Regions from separate parts of the Streptomyces sp. NPDC024687 genome, predicted to be linked through region 2. Evidence: predicted binding sites of a transcription regulator. Region 2 holds the regulator's gene; the other holds the start of a gene.

Region 1 (11,664 bases), on a different contig from region 2:
GCCTCCTTCAGCACGCCCGAGAGATACGGCCACACCTCGAACCGGCGCTTCTTCAGCGGCACGACGCCGTTGTCGAGGCGGGACAGGTCCAGCAGGGTCTCCACCAGCCGGCCCAGCCGCTCGGTCTGCTTCAGGGCCGTGCGCATGGTCTCGGGGTCGGCCTGGGTGAACCCGTCGACGATGTTCTCCAGCACGGCGCGCAGGCCCGCGATGGGCGTGCGCAGCTCGTGGGAGACATTTGCCACAAGTTCCTTGCGCTGGCGTTCCTGGGCCTCCAGGTCGTCCGCCATGCGGTTGATCGTCTGGGCCAGGTCGCCCAGTTCGTCCCGGCGGTTCTCGCGGACCCGGCGGGTGTAGTCGCCGTGCGAGATGGACCGGGCGACCGCGTTCATGTCGTCCAGGGGCGCGGTGAGCGAATGCGCCACGAACTGCGTAATCAGGAGTGTGGCGATCATCGAGAAGACCGTGATGAAGCGCAGCTCGGTGGCTGTGCGCATCGCGATCATCATCAGCCCGGTGGTGATGAGGACCGCGATGACGACCAGCGCACCCAGCTTGGTCTTGATCGAGAAGGGGCTCACTCCGCCCCAGGGGTCCCTGGGGTTTCTCCGGCCGGCCGGACCCTCGCTCATGGCGTCGGCGTCTCCAGGGCGTAGCCAACGCCGTGCACCGTGCGGATCCGCTCGGCGCCGATCTTCCGGCGCAGGGCCTTGATGTGGCTGTCGACGGTCCGGGTGCCGGAGGCGTCCGCCCAGTCCCACACCTCGGCGAGCAGCTGCTCACGGGAGAGCACCGCGCGCGGGGTGTTGGCCAGGCACACCAGGAGGTCGAACTCGGTGGGCGTCAGGTGGACGTCCTCCGAGCGCACCCGCACCCGGCGCTGCGCGTGGTCGATCTCCAGCTCGCCGAGTCGGAGGATGCCGGAGCGCGGCGTGGTGGCGGCCAGCGCGGCCCGCTCGACGCGCCGCAGCAGGACGTGCACGCGCGCGGCCAGCTCACGCATCGAGAACGGCTTGGTCATGTAGTCGTCGGCGCCGACGCCGAGACCGACCAGCATGTCGGTCTCGTCGTCACGGGCCGTCAGCATGAGCACCGGGACCGGACGGGCGGCCTGCACGCGGCGGCAGACCTCCAGACCGTCGAAGCCGGGCAGCATGATGTCGAGGATCAGCAGGTCCGGCTGCCAGGCCTCGGCCGTGTCGACCGCTGACGGACCGTCCACCGCCGTTTGCACGAGGAATCCCTCGGCGCGCAGGCGGGTCGCGATGGCGTCGACGATCGTCGGATCGTCCTCGACGACCAGGACCCGGCGCTGGGCGCCGGGAGTGGCCGTCGAACCGTTGTGGGAGGTGTGTGTCTGCTCCATCGCCCGCCCCTGGGGAGTGCTTTCCGGAACCATGTGGGGTGATTCCTTGTCTGCGCATGACTGCGATTGACGCTTGAATGATCGGCGTAGGGAAGCAGAGTACGGGGAGCCGTCACCCCTTTGCTATCCAGGTCGGACGGCGAGATGGACGACGTCGGGTACGCCCCGGGCAACGGGGATCTCCTCGGTACGTACCTGCTGGAACCCGGCATTTGCCAGTGATTGCTCAAATTCCGGAGAGGGTTTCGCCGACCACACGGCCAGTACCCCGCCCGGCTTCAACACCCTTGCGCAGCTTGTGAGTCCGGTACGCGCGTAGAGTCCGCCGTTGCTCTCCGTGACCGTCCAGTCGGGTCCGTTGTCGATGTCGAGGCACAGCACGTCAAAAGTGGCGCATGTCTCATTGACGAATTCGACCAGATCCGTTTTCAGAATGTTCGTCCGGGGATCGGCGAGCGCCCTCGCCGTGAGTGCCGAGAGCGGGCCCGCGCGGTGCCAGTCGATGATGGCCGGCTCCCGCTCGGCGACCGTGATCCGGCCCCACCGGGGGTTCGCGACCGCGTGTGCGAGCGAGAAGCCGACGCCGAGGCCGCCGATGAGGACGTGCGGATCCGGACGGTCGTCGAGCGCGGCGAGCGCCGCGTCGACGAGCATCCGCTCCGAGCGTCCGTCGGAGGTGTCCATCAGGAAGCAGCCGTTGGCGATGATCTGGAGCAGCTCGCCGTGCCGCCGCAGGACGACCTCTCCGTACGGGCCCTCGCGACGGTCCAGGACTTCGGGAATGTCGTACGAGGTGGGCATCGGCCCATCTTGGCAGGTACGGCGACCGGGCCGGGGCTCCTTGAGAAGTCCCTGTGAATCGGGGCCGGGGTGGCGTCGGTCACAGACAGCGGGTGGGTGGGGCGCGAAGGGTGGGGTGGGACGGAAGGAGCAGCTCACCTTGGAACGGACCGTGCCCCCAGCCCCTTCCGACCCGCCCGCACCGGAAGCTCCTGCCCCGGACGCGTGCTTTCCGGAAGTGGCCGCGCTCCTCGACGGGGTGCCCCGGCAGAGGGAACGGGCCGAGAGGTGTGCCGCCGGGACACCGGTGACACCCCCGGCAACGGCCGCCCCTGACACCGGATTGCGCGTCCTCCGGCTCCAGCGGCTGCTCCCCACTCCCACCGGGACACCGTTCACCTTCGTCTACGGCGCCGTCCTGGCCACCGTCTCACTCGTCGCCGCGCAGCTGGACCCCGCCCTCGTCCACACCCTGTACCAGGGCTCCAGCACCGATGTCGCGCACCTCGTGCGGATGCCCGTCCTGGTGCTGGTGGCCAGCGCGCTGTGGATCGCGGGCGGCATCCTCTCGTCGTACGCCCTCGCCCTGCTGTTCGTCCTCACCGCGCTGGAGCGGCGGATTGGCGGAGTGCGTACGGCGGGTGTCTTCCTGCTCGGGCATGTCGGGGCGACCCTCGCCACGGAGGTCCCGACGGGCCTCGCGGTCCTGGCCGGGCAGCTGCCCGCCAGTTCGCTGCACCGCCTCGACTACGGCGTCAGCTTCGGCGTGGCCGCGAGCCTCGGCGCGCTGGCCGGACTGCTCCGGCCGTGGCTGCGCTGGCCGTTGCTCGCCCTCTTCGGCTGGCTGTTGCTGACCGACCTGATCGCGTTCACCGACCCGATGACCGACTGGGGTCACCCGATCGCCCTGGCGATCGGTGTCGCGACCTGGCCGCTCCTGCGGCGCCGCGGCGGGGTCAGCGGGCCGGCGGGGTCCAGACGTACGGCGTAGTCGTGGTCACCGCGTGGAAGCCGAGCCGGCCCAGGATGGGCGCGCTGTCGTCCGACGCGTCCACGTGCAGACAGGTGACCCCGCGGGAGACGGCGAGAGCGGCGCGTACGGCGACCAGGGAGCGGTAGATGCCCCTGCGCCGCCACTCGGCGAGCGTGGAACCGCCCCACAGGCTCGCGAACTCGGTGCCCGGGCGGAACGCCAGCCAGGCGGCGCACACCACTTCGCCGTCCGCCTCGGCGACGTAAACCGCGATGTCGTCCGGCGCGGTGGCGACCCGGCCGATCAGGTCGTCGGCGAGCCAGCTCCGGTCCTGGCCCCACACCGCCGACTCCATGGCGGCGATGCGGTGCATGTCGGCGTCCGCCGTCACGCGGCGCACGGTGACGCCTTCCGGGAGCTCGGGCTGTCGTACGGCCAGCTCGGCGGCCCGGCCGACCAATACCGTCTCCCGCTCCTCGGGCACGAAACCGGCCGCGCGGAGTCGTTCGGTGAGGTCGGCCGGGGTGTCGTGGGAGCGGGTCTTCCACTCGACGGCCTCGCCGCGCGCCGCGAAGAAGTCCCGTTGCCGCGCGATGAGTTCGTCGAGCGCGTCGCCCTCCACGCCGAGGTCGCGCGGCCCGCTCACGAACCCGCGGAACTGACCGACGATCCGCAGCAGCGGCCCGTCCTGCTCGTACGTCACCCCCGCGGGCGGGGTGGGAGGAGCACCGCGCATCTGGTCGTCGTAGGCGGAGAGGAGGGGGTGCGTGCCTGCCGTGATGATGGTCTGCCTCTCGGTCGTGTCGGTCGCCCCACGCGCGTGCCTCGTGGCCGTCGGGAAGAGGGAGGGCCGGCCCGGTGTTGTCCGCCGTGCGGCCGGTGGGAACCACCGGAGCATGACAGAGACCGTCCTCTGCCGTCTCCGGATTTCCCGCGGGCGGTGACGGGCCGTCACTCGGCGTCCGGTCCTACGAACTTCGCACTGGTGAGCGGAGCTTCCATATGCCAGCCCAGAGCCTCGTACAGGCCCCGGCCCGCGGGCGTCCCCGCCAGCACGCCGGTCTGCGCCCCCGTGGCGGCCGCCACGGCCTGGAGGGTGCGCATGACGAGACTGCCCAGCCCCCGGCGCCGATGGGCGGCCGCGGACTCGATCTGATCGAAGACGGCGGTGGCGCCGGTCGGGGCGACCTGGCCGCGCGCCGCGAGGGAACCGTCGGGCGCGGCGACGAGCATGCGCGTGACGCCGCCGACGGTCCAGGTGCGCAGCCGGTATCCGGCGGGGGCGACGGGCCGTTCGGCCGCCGTGGTCGTGGTTGTGGCCGTGGTCAGGGGGACCGTCATGAGGAAGCCGGGTTCGGGATCCACCCACCAGCCCTCGCCGAGCCAGCCCCCGACCACCTCCGGGTCCTGGAACACCTTGAGCCACACCCCGGCCCCTGTCACCCCGTCCGCCACCTGGCGTACGGCCTTCTCGTCCACGTCGTCGCCCAGCGCGTCGAAGACGTGCCGCGACACATGTGCGAGCTGTCCCACATCGATGGTGAAACCCCACGGCTCACGCTCCGGAGCCGCCGCTCCGCGGGACACGACCCAGCCGGTCACCCACGCCTTTACGACTCCGTCCATGACATCCATGACATCCATGACATCCCCCTGTAATGGCCGCTAGCGGTATGTGGCTATTACTCGTCCGGTACCGGGCGACCATAGGGCCCGAACCGCCGATTCCGGCAGTCGTGATCGCCGACAGCGAACAGGCAAACGGGTGGGGAACATTCGAAGGCCGTGGAGCATTGAGTCGGCATAGCTCAACTTGACTGCCTAAGGGGAGATCATGGCTTCGACGTCCACACCGCTCACCCTGCCCGTGCTGCCGCTCGACGACGAGGTCGTGCTGCCCGGAATGGTGGTTCCGCTGGACCTGAACGACACCGACGTGCGCGCCGCGGTGGAGGCCGCCCAGGCCGCCGCCCGCTCGGAACCCGGAAAGCCGAAGGTCCTCCTGGTGCCACGCATCGACGGCACCTACGCGAGCACCGGTGTGCTCGGCACCGTCGAGCAGGTCGGCCGGCTGGCCGACGGCGACCCCGGCGCGCTCATCCGCGGCCGGAGCAGGGTGAAGATCGGTGCGGGGACCACCGGCCCGGGCGCCGCGCTGTGGGTCGAGGGAACCACGGTCGACCAGACCGTCCCCGACCCGCTGCCCGGCCACGCGACCGAACTGGTCAAGGAGTACAAGGCACTCGCCACCGCCTGGCTGCGCAAGCGCGGCGCCTGGCAGGTCGTGGACCGGGTGCAGGCCATCGACGACGTGTCCACCCTCGCCGACAACTCCGGTTACTCGCCCTTCCTGACCACCGAGCAGAAGGTCGAGCTGCTGGAGACCGCCGACCCGGTCGCCCGTCTCAAGCTCGCCACCCAGCAGCTGCGCGACCACCTCGCCGAGCAGGATGTCGCCGAGACCATCGCGAAGGACGTCCAGGAGGGCGTCGACAAGCAGCAGCGGGAGTTCCTGCTCCGCCGTCAGCTGGAAGCCGTACGCAAGGAACTGCGCGAGCTCAACGGCGAGCAGGAGGGCGAGGAGTCCGACGACTACCGCGCCCGCGTGGAGGCCGCCGACCTGCCTGAAAAGGTGCGGGAGGCCGCCCTCAAGGAGGTCGACAAGCTGGAGCGGTCCAGCGACCAGTCTCCGGAGGGCTCCTGGATCCGCACCTGGCTGGACACCGTCCTCGAACTGCCGTGGAACGAACGGACCGAGGACGCGTACGACATCCAGGGCGCCAAGGAGATCCTCGACGCCGAGCACGCGGGCCTGGAGGACGTGAAGGAGCGGATCACCGAGTACCTGGCGGTGCGCAAGCGCCGTAACGACCGGGGCCTCGGGGTCGTCGGCGGCCGGCGCGGCGGTGCCGTGCTCGCGCTCGTGGGCCCGCCCGGCGTCGGCAAGACCTCGCTCGGCGAGTCCGTCGCGCACGCCATGGGCCGCAAGTTCGTCCGCGTCGCTCTCGGCGGCGTCCGGGACGAGGCGGAGATCCGCGGCCACCGGCGCACGTACGTCGGCGCGCTGCCCGGCCGGATCGTGCGGGCCATCAAGGAGGCGGGGTCGATGAACCCGGTCGTCCTGCTCGACGAGATCGACAAGGTGGGCTCCGACTTCCGCGGCGACCCCGCGGCCGCTCTCCTGGAGGTCCTGGACCCGGCGCAGAACCACACGTTCCGCGACCACTACCTGGAGGTCGAGCTCGACCTGTCGGACGTCGTCTTCCTCGCCACGGCCAACGTGCTGGAGGCGATCCCGGAGGCGCTGCTCGACCGGATGGAGCTGGTCCGGCTCGACGGGTACACCGAGGACGAGAAGATCGTCATCGCCCGTGACCACCTGCTCCCGCGCCAGCTGGAGCGGGCGGGCCTCGCCAAGGACGAGGTCGTCATCGACGAGAGCGCCCTGCGCAAGCTCGCCGGCGAGTACACGCGCGAGGCGGGCGTCCGCACCCTGGAGCGGTCGATCGCGAGGCTGCTGCGCAAGGTGGCGGCCCAGCACGAACTGGGCGAGCGGGAACTGCCGTTCACCGTCACGGACGAGGAGCTGCGCGGTCTGATCGGCCGGCCGCACCACGTGCCCGAGTCGGCCCAGGACCCGGCGGAGCGCCGGACCGCGGTCCCCGGTGTCGCCACCGGACTCGCGGTCACCGGAGCGGGCGGGGACGTGCTGTTCGTCGAGGCGTCGCTGGCCGACCCGGAGACGGGCGCGGCGGGTCTGACGCTGACCGGCCAGCTGGGTGACGTGATGAAGGAGAGCGCGCAGATCGCGCTGAGCTTCCTGCGCTCGCACGGCGCTGAGCTCGAACTGCCGGTCGGCGACCTGAAGGACCGGGGCGTGCACATCCACTTCCCGGCGGGCGCGGTCCCCAAGGACGGCCCGAGCGCGGGCGTCACCATGACGACGGCGCTGGCCTCGCTGCTCTCCGGCCGCCTCGTGCGCACGGACGTGGCCATGACGGGCGAGGTCTCGCTGACCGGCCGGGTCCTGCCGATCGGCGGCGTGAAGCAGAAGTTGCTCGCCGCGCACCGCGCCGGGGTGAGCACCGTCATCATCCCCAAGCGCAACGAGGCCGACCTGGACGACGTCCCGGCGGAGGTGCTGGACAAGCTCGACGTCCACGCCGTCACCGACGTCCGTCAGGTCCTGGAGCTGGCGCTGTCCCCGGCCAAGAACGGGGCCGTGCCGGAGGTCCCGGTGGCGGCGTGACGCCGTAGCCCGTCAGAGGGTTGCGGCCGCCGGCACCGGTTGAGGTGGAGGCCCGGGTTCTCGTGAGGGAGGCCCGGGCCTTCGCCGTAGCCGGGGCGGGTCAGCCGTTGGCCAGCGCCTGTACGCGGTCCGGGGCGCCGTTGAAGCGGTCGTGGTCGCCGACCGTGGGGCCGGTGGAGGTGTACTGCCACATGGTGTACGTGCTCCACCCGGCCGGGAGGGTGCCGGCGGTCGAGGCGTAGTGGGCGATCCAGAGCGGGTTGGCGGAGAAGCCGCCGTAGTTGCCGGTGCACTGGGTCCACCAGTTGGTGGCCGTGTAGATGACGGCGTCGCGGCCGGTGCGCGCCTTGTACCGGTTCAGGAAGTCGCGGATCCAGGTGACCATCGCGCTCTGCGACTTGCCGAAGCAGGCGTCGCCGTACGGGTTCCACTCGATGTCAAGGGTGCCGGGCAGGGTCCTGCCGTCCTGGTACCAGCCGCCGCCGCTGTCGACGAAGTAGTTGGCCTGTGTCGCGCCGCTCGTGGTGTCCGGGGTGGCGAAGTGGTAGGCCCCGCGGATCATCCCGATGCCGTGGGCGCCGGTGTACTGCTGGGAGAAGTAGGGGTTCGTGTAGTACGTCCCCTCGCTCGCCTTGGTGTACGCCCACCGGACGCCGCTGTTCCACAGGGTCGGCCAGGCGACGTTGCCCTGATAGCTGGCGACGTCGACCCCCTCCGTCTGGGTGGCACGAGTGTCGGCGGGCAGACCGTCCTGGCCGTCGTGCGCTACGACGCCCATGCCCATGTGGGCGTCGCCGCGGGCCGGGGTGGCGGTGGCGTCGGGGGCTTCCGCGGCCGGGGCGGGGGCCGCGAGGAGCAGGGAGAACGCGGTGAGCAGGAGACCTATGAGGAAGAGGCGTCGGGGACGTATCTGTTCGGGTCTGCGCACGGGCATGGCGTGCCTCCGGGGGCTCGATGACGCTCGGTGGGACATGACTGAGTGACCTCTGGGGATGACGTGGGCATGCCAGTCACCTCTCTGAAGACGCTCCGCACGAGGACGACGGGTCGGGAAGTGGGACCGGCGGCTGCCATTGGTCCAGCCCTGCGAAATACTTACGGGGCTGCGGTGATGTCGCAATCTGGCGGAACATTCACGGCCGGGAAATTCAAGGCAGGGGCTGACGTGCACGAAGAGGAAAACGGCGGCGGTGTCCCGGGCGGGGCCGACGTGGCGCCGAGCGGTGTGGACAAGCCCGGATTCCTGGCGCTGGAACGTGAGTTGACCGTCCTGCTGCGCCGCGCCCGGGCCAACCAGGGGGAGATGGCCCGCGAGGTCCACCCCGACCTGGAGTCGGCGGCTTACGGGCTGCTCGTCCGTCTGGATGAATGCGGCCGTCAGCGCGCCACCGAACTGGCCGCCTACATCGGAGTCGGCAAGGCCACGATGTCCCGTCAGCTGCGCGCCCTGGAGGACCTGGGCCTGGTCGCCCGCGCCCCGGACCCGGCGGACGGCCGGGCCTGGCTGGTCGACCTCACGCCGGAGGGCCGCTCCCGTGTCCAACGGGTCCGCGACGCACGCCGGGCCCGGTACGCGGGCCGCCTGGCGCACTGGGACTCGAGAGAGGTGACGGAACTGGCGCGACTGCTGCACCAGCTGAACCGGGGCATGGAGAAGTAGGCGGGGGTGGCGTTCGACCATGTGAGGTAGCGGGGCGTCCGTTGGTGGTGCCGTTGAGCAGGCCGTGCGGTGGTCTGCTCCGAGCGGGTGCCGTTGCCCTCCGCTGGTCTGGTCCGGCTGGGTGTCCGTGGTGGTGGTGCCGGGTGGGTGCCGTCGAGTGCGTGTGGTGGTCTCGTCCGGCCGGGTGTTCCGTCGAGGTGGTGCCCGGTTGGCACCGAGGGCGCCGCACGGCGGTCTGTTCCGCCGTGCCGGTCACCGGTCGACGCAGTCGAGGACGCCGTGCAGGGTCCGCTCCGACTCGGCGTCCGCGGTATCGCTGCCCAGCCGACGCACGCGCGTCCGCTCCGCCGGGCCGTGCCCCGGCCGCCAGGGTTCAAGGTGACCGGTTTCGGGCCGGTCGGCGACCGCCCGTGCGGGCCGACGGGTCGGGGCTTCTCACACCGCTCGGCGGGACGCAGTCCTGGGCCCGTGTCCTCGCCATCGTCCAGCGTTCGGGGTGCCCCCGCTCACGGGCCGGCCGGTGACCGCGCCGGTGCGGGCGACGCGGCTGGGGGTTGCCCACCGCTCCGCTGGACGCAGTCCTGTCCGTGCCGCCAGCCCCGTCGGGGCTCGGGGTGACCAGTTCGCGGGCTGGCGGCAACCGCCCGTACGGGTCGACGCGGCAGGGCTCTCCGTACTGCTCGCCGGGACGCAACCCTGGTCCCGCCTTCGCTCGCCCATGGCCCGGAGCTACCAGTGACTGCCCGTACCGACCGACGTGGCCGGGGTTCCCCCACCGCTCGCCGGGACGCACTCCTGGTTGTGCCCCCGACTTCTCAGGGACCGAGGCGCCGTGCGGGCCCGTGCGGTCACGGGTCCCGGGCTCTCCGTACCGCTCACCGGGACGCATCCCTGGTCCTGCCTCCGATTGCCCAGGGCCCGGAGCTACCAGTGACTGCCCGTACCGACCGACGTGGCCGGGGTTCCCGCACCCCCCCGGCGGGACGCAACCGTGGCCGTGTTTCCGCCATCCAGGGCTCGGGCTCACCCGTAACCGCCCGTACCGACCGAGACGGCCGGGCTTGTCGTGTCGCTCGGCGGGACGCAGTCCTGGCCGTGCCCCCCGACCTTCCAGGGCGGGCCGGTGCGGACACCGTTCCCGGGCTCAGAGTTCCGCGTACACCACCGTCGCGTCGTCGTGGGTCTTGCTGCGGCCCAGGTGCGTCCGGGGCTTCGCGTCCGCCCGCTCCAGCTCCCGGACGCGGTCCACCAGGGACTGTGCCCCCTCCTTACGGACGAAGGTGAAGCAGTCGCCCCAGCCGCCCTCGTGGAACTTCTCCACCCACCGCGCCGCCCCGTCCGTCAGCGCCAGCAGGGTGCGTACCGAGGACCGCGGCAGCACCCCCGTCACCGCGCGCCCCGACACCGACGGATCCGCCGCCGCCGTGAAGAAGCCGCCCTCCTTGTTGCGCAGGTGGGCGTCGATCAGCGCGTCCGTGGCCAGGGAGGCGCGGGGGAGACGGGAGAGACGGTCGTCCAGCACCGCGGTGACCCTGCCGTCCGGCGCCTCCACCAGCAGTGCCGAGTCCGACAGGACCAGGTACTCGACCGACTCCGGGGACCATCGCGCCATCACCACCGTCGCCTGCGGCGTACGCGGGTGAGAAAGGTCACAACCTTCACCATGTGTTTCCGCTGTGCGCGCGATGGCGCGGGACAGCACCTCGGCCGGCGGAACATCCATGAGCGAAACGGCCAGTTCGGTCAGCGCCCCGCCGAGCCGGGCCGTGAACCAGGGGACGGAATGCAGACAGCCGGTCGGACCGGCGGGCGGCGTGACACCGTCAAGGGCGATCAGTACGCCGCCCCGTCCGGACGCGGGGAGCGCGACGCTCGCGAAGTCCTCGTTGGGCCGCTGGACATCGCCGGGTTCCGAGACAAGTTCCGTACGCATTCGGCCAGTCTGCACGAGCCCTTCACAAGCTTCGCCAAAGCGTGGCAACGAACCCGGAATTGACGCAGTCGCGCAGGTCAGCCGCCAGGTTTGAGGTGGAATGGCTGCCGCCGGGCACGCGTGGTGGCGAATCCTGCCATCGGTCTTCGCCGGCGTCCAACCGGCCCGCCGCCCCGGGTCCGTGCGTGTGCCGCGGGAACTTGCCCGCCAACTCCCCTCCGGGGTTCACTCCTTCGGGTGGCGGCTCAGGCGATGGGCGACCACCGCCCACCGGCGCTGGGAGGGTCGGGAACCGTACCCCGGTGTGCACACCAGTTGACGGAGCGTCACCCCGGGCCCATGGGTATCACGAGTTCAGGAATGCGAGCAGCGGTGCAGAAGACGCGGCCTCGTCGCACAGGCAAGCAGACGGCCTCCGGCAACGGCGCGGAGCACACATCCGCCACGCCGGGCGCCCCCGGGACTCCTGTCGGCAAGGGCCGCCCCACCCACGTCCGCACCCGGCTGATTCTCGCCGCCGCCGTCGTGGCCGCCGCGATCGCCGGAGCCGGCGCCCCCTCCGTCGTCACCGCCTCCGGGGAACTGCACGACTCCCAGGACCTGGTGACGCTCGCCGAGCAGACCCAGGACGCCCTCGACCTCGCCCACGCGCTCGCCGACGAACGCGACGAGGTCACCCCCTACATCGCGGCCGGACGGCCCA
Region 2 (11,664 bases):
GTGAGCGCTACTTCACCGGCTCCGGCTCCGGCTCGCTCTCCGCCTCCGCCGCGTCCTGCGGGTCGCCCGGGGTCTTCACGGACTGCAGCAGCAGCTGGGCGACGTCGACGACCTGGATCGACTCCTTCGCCTTGCCGTCGTTTTTCTTGCCGTTGACCGAGTCGGTGAGCATGACCAGGCAGAACGGGCAGGCCGTCGAGACGATGTCGGGGTTGAGGGAGAGGGCTTCGTCGACGCGCTCGTTGTTGATGCGCTTGCCGATCCGCTCCTCCATCCACATCCGCGCGCCACCCGCGCCACAGCAGAAGCCGCGCTCCTTGTGGCGGTGCATCTCCTCGTTGCGCAGGCCCGGGACACCCGCGATGATCTCGCGCGGGGGCGTGTAGATCTTGTTGTGGCGGCCCAGGTAGCAGGGGTCGTGGTAGGTGATGATGCCCTCGACCGGCGTGACCGGGACCAGCTTGCCCTCGTCCACCAGGTGCTGGAGCAGCTGGGTGTGGTGGATGACCTCGTAGTCGCCGCCGAGCTGTGGGTACTCGTTGCCGATCGTGTTCAGGCAGTGCGGGCAGGTCGCGACGATCTTCTTCGCGGACTTCGGCTTGGCGGACTCCGGGACCACCTTGCCGTCGTCGTCCAGCTCCTCGCCGAACGCCATGTTCAGTGCCATGACGTTCTCCATGCCGAGCTCCTGGAACAGGGGCTCGTTGCCGAGGCGGCGGGCGGAGTCGCCGGTGCACTTCTCGTCGCCGCCCATGATCGCGAACTTGACGCCCGCGATGTGGAGGAGTTCGGCGAACGCCTTCGTGGTCTTCTTGGCGCGGTCCTCGAGGGCGCCCGCGCAGCCGACCCAGTACAGGTACTCGACCTCGGTGAGGTCCTCGATGTCCTGGCCGACGACCGGGACCTCGAACTCGACCTCCTTGAGCCACTCCAGGCGCTGCTTCTTCGCCAGGCCCCAGGGGTTGCCCTTCTTCTCCAGGTTCTTGAGCATCGTGCCCGCCTCGGAGGGGAAGGCCGATTCGATCATGACCTGGTAGCGGCGCATGTCGACGATGTGGTCGACGTGCTCGATGTCCACCGGGCACTGCTCGACACAGGCGCCGCAGGTGGTGCAGGACCACAGGACGTCCGGGTCGATGACGCCGTTCTCCTCGGCGGTGCCGATCAGCGGACGCTCGGCCTCGGCGAGAGCCGCCGCGGGGACGTCCTTCAGCTGCTCCTCGGACGCCTTCTCCTCGCCCTCCATCGTCTTGCCGCCGCCGGCCAGCAGGTACGGGGCCTTGGCGTGCGCGTGGTCGCGCAGGGACATGATCAGGAGCTTGGGGGAGAGCGGCTTGCCGGTGTTCCACGCGGGGCACTGCGACTGGCAGCGGCCGCACTCGGTGCAGGTGGAGAAGTCCAGCAGGCCCTTCCAGGAGAACTGCTCGACCTGGGAGACGCCGAAGACGTCGTCGTCACCGGGGTCGGTGAAGTCGATCGGCTTGCCGCCGCTCGTCATCGGCTGGAGACCGCCGAGGGCCGTCTCACCGGTCGCGTTGCGCTTGAACCAGATGTTCGGGAAGGCCAGGAAGCGGTGCCAGGCCACACCCATGTTGATGTTGAGCGAGACGACGATCATCCACACGAAGGACGTGCCGATCTTGATCGTCGCGACGAGGTAGACGAGGTTCTGCAGCGCGGAGACGCTCAGGCCCTTGAAGGCCAGGACCAGCGGGTACGAGGCGAAGTACCCGGCCTCGTAGCCGTCCACGTGGTGCAGCGCGCCCTCCAGGCCGCGCAGCACGTAGATGGCGAGGCCGATGGTGAGGATGACGTACTCGACGAAGTACGCCTGACCCGCCTTGGAACCCGCGAAGCGGGACTTGCGGCCGGGACGGGAGGGCAGGCTCAGCAGGCGGATCACGATGAGCGCGGCGATGCCGAGCACGGTCATGACACCGATGAACTCGATGTACATCTCGAACGGCAGGAACTCACCGATGACCGGCAGCACCCAGTCGGCCTTGAAGAGCTGGCCGAACGCCTGCGCGAGGGTGGGCGGCAGGGTCAGGAAGCCGACGGCCACGAACCAGTGGGCGAAGCCGACGATGCCCCACCGGTTCATCCGGGTGTGGCCGAGGAACTCCTTCACCAGCGTCACGCTGCGTGCGTAGGGGTTGTCGGTCCTGCTTCCGGCGGGCACCGGCTGGCCCAGCTTGAAGTACCGGACGAACTGGCCGATGGCGCGTGCGAGCAGTGCCACGCCGACCACGGTCAGGACCAGCGACACGATGATCGCGGCGAGTTGCATTTCGGGGCTCCTCGGGCCTGCGAGGGGTCTACGAGAGGTCCGCGAGGACGGAATCTCGTCATTACTAAGCGGTAACTTATGCAGTCCGTCTGAGACTACCCCCATCCTCCGCCGCACTGTAGCCGGGCACGCAGTGATCTGAATCGCTGAGGGTTACCTTAAAACCCGATCGTGTTATTCGTGATGAATTGGTACATACGGCGCTAATTTAGGCTCGTGCTCTACGGGATCCTTGCCGCCACCTCCGCCCTGCTCCTCGCCGCCGTGCTCACCGCCGTGCTGCGGGTGGCCGCCCTGCGCCTCGGGATCGTCGACCGGCGATGGCGACGGCCGATGCCGCTGTCCGGAGGTGTGGCGATGGTGGCGGCCACCTGTGGCGTGGCGTTCGTCGGGGACTGGCGGGGCGTGACCCCGCTCGGGCCCGACGTCGGACGGCTGCTCGTCGCGGGCGCCGGCGTGGCCCTCCTCGGGCTCGTCGCCGACGTACGGCGGGTCAAGGCACGGTTCCTCGTGGGCGGTACGGCCGTGGCGGCGGCGTGTGTCGTGCCGTACGAGGAGACGGGGGTGGCCGCAGGCCTCCTCGCGGCCGGCTGGATCGTTTTCGTCGCCCTCGGGTTCAAGGCGCTGGACCACGCCGACGGGCTCGCCGGGACCGTCGGGGTCGTCACCGCCTTCGGGGCGGGGGCCTGTGCGGCGGCCGAGGTGATGGACGGGCTCGCCGTGCTGCTGAGCGTGCTGGCCGCCGCGCTGACCGGGTTCCTGATGCACAACTGGCATCCCGCGCGCGCGGGACTCGGCGCGTGCGGGGCGCTGTTCACCGGGTTCGTGCTCGCGTCCGCGGCCGTGACGACCCGCGCGGGGCAGGAACTCGGCTCCGGCGCGGGGGTGTTGTTCGCGCTGACGGCCGTGGTGAGCGCCGACGTCGTGCTCGTCGTCCTGGCCCGGCTGCTGTCCGGGCGGCCGCTGCTGCGTGCCGCCCCCGACCATCTCGCCCACCGGCTGCGGCGGCTCGGGCTCACTCCGCAGGGCGCGTCCGTCGTGCTGGGTGTCGCGGCCTTCGGCGGGGTACTCGTCGCGGTCCTGGTGCACCTCGGGTGGATCGCCGCGACCGGCGCCCTCTGGGTGGCCGGGGGCGCCCTGATCGTCGTACTCGCACTCCTTCGTGTGAAGTCCGGCAGTGCACCTCGTCCGGTATCGACGCAGGTCAGAGCCCAGTTGCGTGTAAGGAACGGATAAGAGTTGAGTCTGGACGACTCAGGTCTGTTGACCGAGCCGGAGCTGTCGTGCACACTTGAGTCTGTTCCACTCAAGTCAGCTGGAGGAATCAACCATGGCACGTGCGGTCGGCATCGACCTGGGCACGACTAACTCCGTCGTCAGCGTTCTCGAAGGCGGCGAGCCCACCGTCATCACCAACGCCGAGGGTGCCAGGACCACGCCGTCCGTCGTCGCCTTCGCGAAGAACGGCGAAGTGCTGGTCGGCGAGGTGGCCAAGCGCCAGGCGGTCACCAACGTGGACCGGACCATCCGTTCGGTGAAGCGTCACATGGGCACCGACTGGAAGATGGAGCTGGACGGGAAGCCCTTCAACCCGCAGCAGATCTCCGCCTTCATCCTCCAGAAGCTGAAGCGGGACGCCGAGTCCTACCTGGGCGAGAAGGTGACCGACGCGGTCATCACCGTCCCGGCGTACTTCAACGACTCCGAGCGTCAGGCGACCAAGGAGGCCGGCGAGATCGCGGGCCTGAACGTCCTGCGCATCGTCAACGAGCCCACCGCGGCCGCGCTCGCGTACGGCCTCGACAAGGACGACCAGACGATCCTCGTCTTCGACCTCGGTGGCGGCACCTTCGACGTGTCCCTGCTGGAGATCGGCGACGGCGTCGTCGAGGTGAAGGCCACCAACGGTGACAACCACCTCGGTGGTGACGACTGGGACCAGCGCGTCGTCGACTACCTGGTGCAGCAGTTCAAGTCCGGTCACGGCGTGGACCTCGCCAAGGACAAGATGGCGCTGCAGCGTCTGCGTGAGGCCGCCGAGAAGGCGAAGATCGAGCTGTCCTCCTCGACGGAGACCTCGATCAACCTGCCCTACATCACCGCCTCTGCCGAGGGCCCGCTGCACCTGGACGAGAAGCTCACCCGGGCTCAGTTCCAGCAGCTGACCGCGGACCTCCTGGAGCGCTGCAAGACCCCGTTCTTCAACGTCATGAAGGACGCCGGCGTCTCCATCAACGAGATCGACCACGTCGTCCTCGTCGGTGGCTCCACCCGTATGCCCGCCGTCGCCGAGCTCGTCAAGGAGCTCACCGGCGGCAAGGACGCCAACAAGGGCGTCAACCCGGACGAGGTCGTCGCCATCGGCGCCGCCCTGCAGGCCGGTGTGCTCAAGGGTGAGGTCAAGGACGTCCTGCTCCTCGACGTGACCCCGCTGTCCCTCGGTATCGAGACCAAGGGCGGCATCATGACCAAGCTCATCGAGCGGAACACGACGATCCCGACCAAGCGGTCCGAGATCTTCACCACCGCCGAGGACAACCAGCCGTCCGTGCAGATCCAGGTCTACCAGGGCGAGCGCGAGATCGCGGCGTACAACAAGAAGCTCGGGATGTTCGAGCTGACCGGTCTGCCGCCGGCCCCGCGCGGTGTCCCGCAGATCGAGGTCGCCTTCGACATCGACGCCAACGGCATCATGCACGTGACCGCGAAGGACCTGGGCACGGGCAAGGAGCAGAAGATGACCGTCACCGGCGGCTCCTCGCTGCCGAAGGACGAGGTCGACCGGATGCGCCAGGAGGCCGAGCAGTACGCGGAGGAGGACCACCGCCGCCGCGAGGCCGCCGAGACCCGCAACCAGGGCGAGCAGCTCGTCTACCAGACGGAGAAGTTCCTCAAGGACAACGAGGACAAGGTCCCCGGTGAGGTCAAGACCGAGGTCGAGTCCGCCGTCGAGGAGCTGAAGGCCGCGCTCAAGGGCGAGGACACCGCGGAGATCCGCACCGCGACCGAGAAGGTCGCCGCGGTCTCCCAGAAGGTCGGCCAGGCCATGTACGCCGACGCCCAGGCCGGAGCGGCCGCCGGCGGCGAGGACGCCGGTGCCTCCGAGGCCAAGGCGGACGACGACGTCGTGGACGCCGAGATCGTGGACGACGAGCGCAAGGACGGTGCCGCGTGACGGAGGAGACCCCGGGCTTCGACGAGAAGCCCGACGTCCCCTCCGGCGCCACCCCCGACGACGCCGAGCCGAAGGCCGCCGACCCCTCTTCGGAGGCGGGGGCGGCCCCGGCCGGGGACGCAACAGCGCAGATCGCCGGCCTGACGGCCCAGCTGGACCAGTCGCGCAAGGCGCTCGACGAGCGCACCGCGGACCTCCAGCGGCTCCAGGCCGAGTTCCAGAACTACCGCCGCCGCGTGGAGCGGGACCGGATCACGGTCAAGGAGATCGCCATCGCGAACCTCCTGACCGAACTCCTGCCCGTGCTCGACGACATCGGCCGCGCACGCGAACACGGTGAACTCGTCGGCGGCTTCAAGGGCGTCGGGGAATCGCTGGAGACCGTCGCGGCGAAGCTGGGTCTGCAGCAGTTCGGCAAGGAGGGCGAGCCCTTCGACCCGACGATCCACGAGGCCCTGATGCACAGTTACGCACCCGACGTCACCGAGACGACGTGCGTGGCGATTCTGCAGCCTGGGTATCGCATCGGCGAGCGCACCATCCGCCCCGCGCGGGTGGCCGTGGCCGAGCCGCAGCCGGGCGCGCAGACGGTCAAGGCCGAGGACGGGTCCGAGGCCGGCGACGACAAGGACAACGGCCCTGAGGAGGGCTGAGGTCGAAGAGAACGATCGGGACACCGGAAAGGGGGCACGTCGAGGATGAGCACCAAGGACTTCATCGAGAAGGACTACTACAAGGTCCTCGGCGTCCCCAAGGACGCCACCGAGGCCGAGATCAAGAAGGCGTACCGGAAGCTCGCCCGCGAGTTCCACCCGGACGCCAACAAGGGCAACACCAAGGCCGAGGAGCGCTTCAAGGAGATCTCCGAGGCGAACGACGTCCTCGGTGACCCCAAGAAGCGCAAGGAGTACGACGAGGCCCGCGCCCTGTTCGGCAACGGCGGCTTCCGCCCGGGGCCGGGCGGCGCGGGCGGCTCCTTCAACTTCGACCTGGGCGACCTCTTCGGAGGCGGCGCCCAGGGCGGGGCCCAGGGAGCCGGCGGCTTCGGCGGCGGACTCGGAGACGTCTTCGGAGGCCTGTTCAACCGGGGCAGCTCCGGAACTACGCGCGTCCAGCCCAGGCGCGGCCAGGACATCGACACCGAGGTCAGCCTCAGCTTCACCGAGGCGATCGAGGGTGCGACGGTCCCGCTCAGGATGTCCTCGCAGGCCCCCTGCAAGGCATGCTCGGGCACCGGCGACGCCAACGGCAACCCGCGCGTGTGCCCGACCTGCGTGGGCACCGGCCAGGTGGCGAGGGGCTCCGGCGGAGGGTTCTCCCTCACGGACCCCTGCCCGGACTGCAAGGGCCGCGGCCTGATCGCGGAGAACCCCTGCGAGATCTGCAAGGGCTCCGGGCGGGCCAAGTCCTCCCGCACCATGCAGGTCCGTATCCCGGCGGGCGTGTCCGACGGGCAGCGGATCCGGCTGCGCGGAAAGGGGGCGCCCGGTGAACGCGGCGGCCCCGCGGGCGACTTGTACGTCACCGTGCACGTCGCTGAGCACCCCGTCTTCGGCCGCAAGGGCGACAACCTCACGGTGACGGTCCCGGTGACCTTCTCGGAGGCGGCGCTCGGCGGCGAGGTCAAGGTGCCGACGCTGGGCGGCCCCTCGGTGACCCTGAAACTGCCCCCGGGCACGCCCAACGGCCGCACCATGCGGGCGCGGGGCAAGGGCGCGGTCCGCAAGGACGGCACCCGGGGCGATCTGCTGGTCACCGTCGAGGTGAGTGTCCCGACCGAGCTGTCGGGGAAGGCTCGTGACGCGCTGGAGGCGTATCGCGAGGCGACCGTGGGTGAGGATCCACGGGCGGAGCTGTTCCAGGCCGCGAAGGGAGCATGATCTAGATGGACGGTCGTCGACGCAACCCGTATGAACTGACCGAGGAGACCCCGGTCTACGTCATCTCGGTGGCGGCCCAGCTGTCCGGACTGCACCCGCAGACGCTGCGCCAGTACGACCGTCTGGGGCTGGTGTCTCCGGACCGCACCGCCGGCCGGGGCCGGCGCTACTCGGCCCGGGACATCGAACTGCTGCGCCAGGTGCAGCAGTTGTCGCAGGACGAGGGCGTCAACCTGGCGGGCATCAAGCGCATCATCGAGCTGGAGAACCAGGTCGCGGCGCTGCAGTCCCGGGTGGCCGAGCTCCAGGCGGCTGTCGAAGGGGCCGCGGCGGCCATGCAGCAGCGTGAGGCGGCGGTGCACGCGTCGTACCGCCGTGACCTGGTGCCGTACCAGGAGGTGCAGCAGACCAGCGCGCTGGTGGTGTGGCGGCCGAAGAAGGCCAGGGACTAGGCACAGCACGAAGAAGGGGCCCGGAGATCTCTCCGGGCCCCTTCTTCGTGCGCCGTCAGCGGCTGTGGGGTGTGTCAACGGCCGCTGAAGAACTCCACCGAGGCGCTCTGTGTGCCCTGGCGGCCGTAGGCGTCCACGGCGTACACCTCGGCGACGCAGGGGCCGTTCCAGGGGGCCGTCCAGGAGAGGGCGCCGGTGGTGGAGAACCGGATGCCGCTGTCGCCGCAGGCGCCCGAGATCTCCCAGGAGTACCCCTTCAGGACGCGTCCCTCGTCACCCGCGCCGGGGGCCGCCGTGACCTGGACGGGGGCGCGCGCCGGCACCCCCTCCGTGACCAGGGTCAGCTTCGGCGCGGCCGGGCCGGTCGCGGTGGCCGGGGTGAGCCGGTCGACGGTGACCTCGGCGGAGGGCACCGAGTCGGCGTCCTGGGCGTCGACGGCGGCCACGTAGTAGGAGGCCTTGCCCTGCGGGGCGGAGGTGTCCTCGTACGACGTTCCCGCAGCGCTGCCCAGCAGGCTCCAGGCGCCGTTGACCGAGGTACGCCGGTAGACGCTGTAGCCGGTGGCGCCGTCGGCCGCGGTCCACGCGAGCGTGGTGGACGCGTCGGCGGGTGTGCCGGTGGCTCCGGTCGGGGCGGGCACCGCCGAGGCGACGGGACGGGTGACGGTGGCCGGGTCGGAGACCGGCGCGAAGTTCCCGGCCGTGTCGACGGCCTGCACCCTGTACGCGTACGCCGTCCCGGCGTCCGCCGTCACGTCCGTCCAGGAGGTCCCCCAGACCGGCTGGGGCCCGTCGGGGTCGGACAGTCCCACAGGCGCGCCCCACACCTCGTAGTGGTCGACGTCCTTGGACGAGGACGCCTGCCACGTGACGGAGTTGCCCGCCGTGGTGCCCAGCGCGGTCACCCCGGTCGCCGCGGCCGGGCCGGTGCGGTCAACCGTGGTCACGGCCTGGTCGGCGGTGCCGCCGGACTCGTTGCCGGCCTTGTCGTAGGCGCGAACCTCGTAGTAGTACGTGTCGCCGGTCACCGGCAGGGCGGTGTCGGTGTACGAGGTGGAGGTGGTCGTGCCGAGGGGCTTGGTGCCGAAGGAGGTCCCCTTCAGCCGCCGGTAGACCCGGTAGCCGGCGAGGTCCATCTCCTTGTTCTTCGCCCAGGTGAGTTTGGCTGTGCCGGTGGCCTTGTCGTAGGAGACCGAAGGGGCCGTCGGGGCCAGGGGCTTGACCTTGTCGACGTCGGCGGAGGTGCGGGGCGTGTAGGTGACCTTGACCTTGGCGGCGCCGGTCCAGTTGACGTAGTCGATCCGCAGGGTGTGTTTGCCGGAGGGGATCGTCACGTTGGCGGTCTTGTTGACCGTGGTGGAGACGTTCTTCCACAGGTCGATCTTGCGGACGCCGTCGAGGTAGACGCGGATGCCGTCCAGGCCGGTGGCGCCGAGCGCGAAGGGGCCGCCGGAGCCGAAGTCGCGGGTCACGGTCCAGCGGACACCGAAGTTGTCCTTGGGCAGGCCGGAGACGGGGGCGCCGCTCCAGCTCTGGTCGATCGCGGTGTCGCAGTCCGTTTTCTTCGGGGTGCCGGACAGGCTCGTGTTCGCGTAGAACTGGCGCTGGAACACGGGCGAGGCACACGACACGGCCGCCGAGGCGGGGGCCGCCGTCAGGGAGACGAGGGTGCCGGCGGTGGCGAGGACGACGGCGGCTGCGGTCGTCCGGCTGGCTGACTTCATTCGGTCCTCTGGTCGTACGGGGAACAGCAGTTGTGCGGCTGCTGTGATCACGACTCGCGAGGTGTGAAGTTGGTTGTACTAGTGTTCGCGCCAAGTCTTCACACCATCGGCGGAGAGTGGCGTTGCGCACTCGTTAAGTGATTCCGCTTGACGTCGATGGGCGGCCCCGCGTTGGCTTTTCAGACACATGGGCCGCAATGCCGCGCCCGCGTCCTGAAAGCACCAGAAGTGAGCAGCCCCATGCGTCGTATCGCCATAGCCGTGGCCGCGTCCACGATGACCCTCTCGCTGGCCGCCTGTGGCGCGCTCGGCGCCGCGAGCGGGAGCGAGGCGAGCCCGACCAAGGGCAACGACATCACCGTGGGTGTGCTCATGCCGGAGAAGACGAACACCCGCTACGAGGAGTTCGACTACCCGATCATCCAGAAGAAGGTCGCCCAGCTCACCAACAAGCAGGGCAAGACCGTCTACGCCAACGGCGAGGCCAACGCCAAGAAGCAGGCCGGGCAGATGCAGCAGATGATCGACCAGAAGGTCGACGTCATCCTGCTGGACGCCGTGGACTCGCACGCCATCGCGGGCATGGTGCAGAAGGCCAAGGACGCGGGCATTCCGGTCATCGCCTACGACCGTCTCGCCGAGGGCCCGATCGACGGGTACGTCTCCTTCGACAACGAGCTCGTCGGCGAGGTGCAGGGCCGCTCCCTCATCGAGGCGATCGGCTCCGGCATCGACACCTCCGACAAGATCGTGATGATCAACGGCTCGCCGTCCGACCCGAACGCCGGGCAGTTCAAGGCGGGCGCGATGTCCGAGCTCAACGGCAAGGTGACGATCTCCAAGACGTACGACGTCGACGGCTGGAAGCCCGAGACCGCGCAGAAGGACATGGCCGAGGCGATCAGCGCGATCGGCAAGGGCAACATCAAGGCCGTGTACTCCGCCAACGACGCCATGGCCGGCGCCGCCATCCAGGCGATGGGGGACGCGGGCATGAGCAAGCTCCCGCCCATCACGGGCCAGGACGCGGAGCTGTCCGCGGTGCAGCGGATCGTCGCGGGCGAGCAGTACATGAGCGTCTACAAGCCGTACCCGGACGAGGCCGAGGCCGCCGCCGAGATGGCTGTGACGAAGGTCCAGGGCAAGGGCATCCAGTTCGACGCCCTCGCCTCGGACAGCGTCGACAGCCCCACCGACAAGGACATCCCGGCCCAGCTCGTCCAGGTCGTCGCGCTGACGAAGGACAACATCAAGAGCACGGTCGTCAAGGACGGCATCTACACCGTCAAGGACATCTGCACCTCGGCCTACAAGAGCGCCTGCGCGGCGGCGGGCCTGCAGTAACCGGCCCGGCCCCTCCCCGCCCCTCCCGGAGTTCACGCCACCCGCGTGAACTCCACCGTCACCTCCGGCGGTGCCCCCGGCACCCCCCGGTAGATCCCCTTGTGCGGGGTCACGTCGTCGTAGTCCCGGCCCCGGCCCACCACCACGTGGGACTCGTCGGCCCGGACCCGGTTGGTGGGGTCGTAGCCGCACCACTCGCCCGCCCAGTACTCGACCCAGGCGTGGCTCTGTCCCGCGACCGGCCGGTGCAGCTCCGCGTCCCGTTCGGGATGCAGATAGCCGGAGACGTACCGCGTCGGCAGGCCCACGCCCCGCAGCAGCGCGAGGGTGACGTGGGCGATGTCCTGGCAGACCCCGGCACCCTGCTCCCAGGCCTCGGCGGCGGAGGTGTTCACGCCCGTGGTGCCGGGCAGATAGGAGACCCGGTCGGCGACGAGGTCGGACACGGCGACCGCCGTCCCGTGGACGTCGAGGCCGGCCGCGAGCTCCCGTGCCTTGTCGACCAGTGCGGCCGGGACGGTCGTCCGGACCGTCGGGTCGAGGAACTCCAACAGGCGTGAGTCCGCGGTCTGCCGGGCGAGCTCGGCCCAGGCGGGCGGCACGGGAAGCGGGCCCGCCGGGTGGGTCTCGACCAGGCTGGAGGCCGTGATGGTGAGATGGCCGTGCGGGTCCATCAGGTCGAAGCCGGTGACCTGGGTGCCCCAGTAGTCCCAGTACGACCAGATGGGCGTGGCCGGGCTGACGGTGACCCGGGAGTCCAGGGTGGTCTGGGCGGGCAGGGTCAGCGGGGTCATGCGGA

What was found. Region 2 encodes HspR, which represses chaperone genes until heat shock. Its sites were predicted from a motif close to TTGAGNNNNNNNNNCTCAA; they were not measured.
Region 1: lon (endopeptidase La) is a predicted target of HspR. The motif match lies at 4,913-4,931, and genes of this name have one in related genera.

The regions. Positions count from the first base shown of each region.
Region 1 covers NZ_JBVHLJ010000003.1:552,964-564,627, forward strand. Annotated here, with positions in the region: gene ACZ39I_RS14415 (HAMP domain-containing sensor histidine kinase) at 1-632, opposite strand, end outside; gene ACZ39I_RS14420 (response regulator transcription factor) at 629-1,366, opposite strand; gene ACZ39I_RS14425 (spermine/spermidine synthase domain-containing protein) at 1,490-2,167, opposite strand; gene ACZ39I_RS14430 (rhomboid-like protein) at 2,307-3,137, shown strand; gene ACZ39I_RS14435 (GNAT family N-acetyltransferase) at 3,103-3,855, opposite strand; gene ACZ39I_RS14440 (GNAT family N-acetyltransferase) at 4,071-4,745, opposite strand; gene lon (endopeptidase La) at 4,954-7,368, shown strand; gene ACZ39I_RS14450 (lysozyme) at 7,469-8,302, opposite strand; gene ACZ39I_RS14455 (MarR family winged helix-turn-helix transcriptional regulator) at 8,534-9,028, shown strand; gene ACZ39I_RS14460 (hypothetical protein) at 10,173-10,961, opposite strand; gene ACZ39I_RS14465 (sensor histidine kinase) at 11,334-11,664, shown strand, end outside.
Region 2 covers NZ_JBVHLJ010000005.1:443,994-455,657, forward strand. Annotated here, with positions in the region: gene ACZ39I_RS22205 ((Fe-S)-binding protein) at 8-2,290, opposite strand; gene ACZ39I_RS22210 (MraY family glycosyltransferase) at 2,507-3,526, shown strand; gene dnaK (molecular chaperone DnaK) at 3,621-5,465, shown strand; gene grpE (nucleotide exchange factor GrpE) at 5,462-6,118, shown strand; gene dnaJ (molecular chaperone DnaJ) at 6,164-7,345, shown strand; gene ACZ39I_RS22230 (heat shock protein transcriptional repressor HspR) at 7,351-7,797, shown strand; gene ACZ39I_RS22235 (fibronectin type III domain-containing protein) at 7,872-9,521, opposite strand; gene ACZ39I_RS22240 (sugar ABC transporter substrate-binding protein) at 9,762-10,865, shown strand; gene ACZ39I_RS22245 (transglutaminase family protein) at 10,898-11,664, opposite strand, start outside.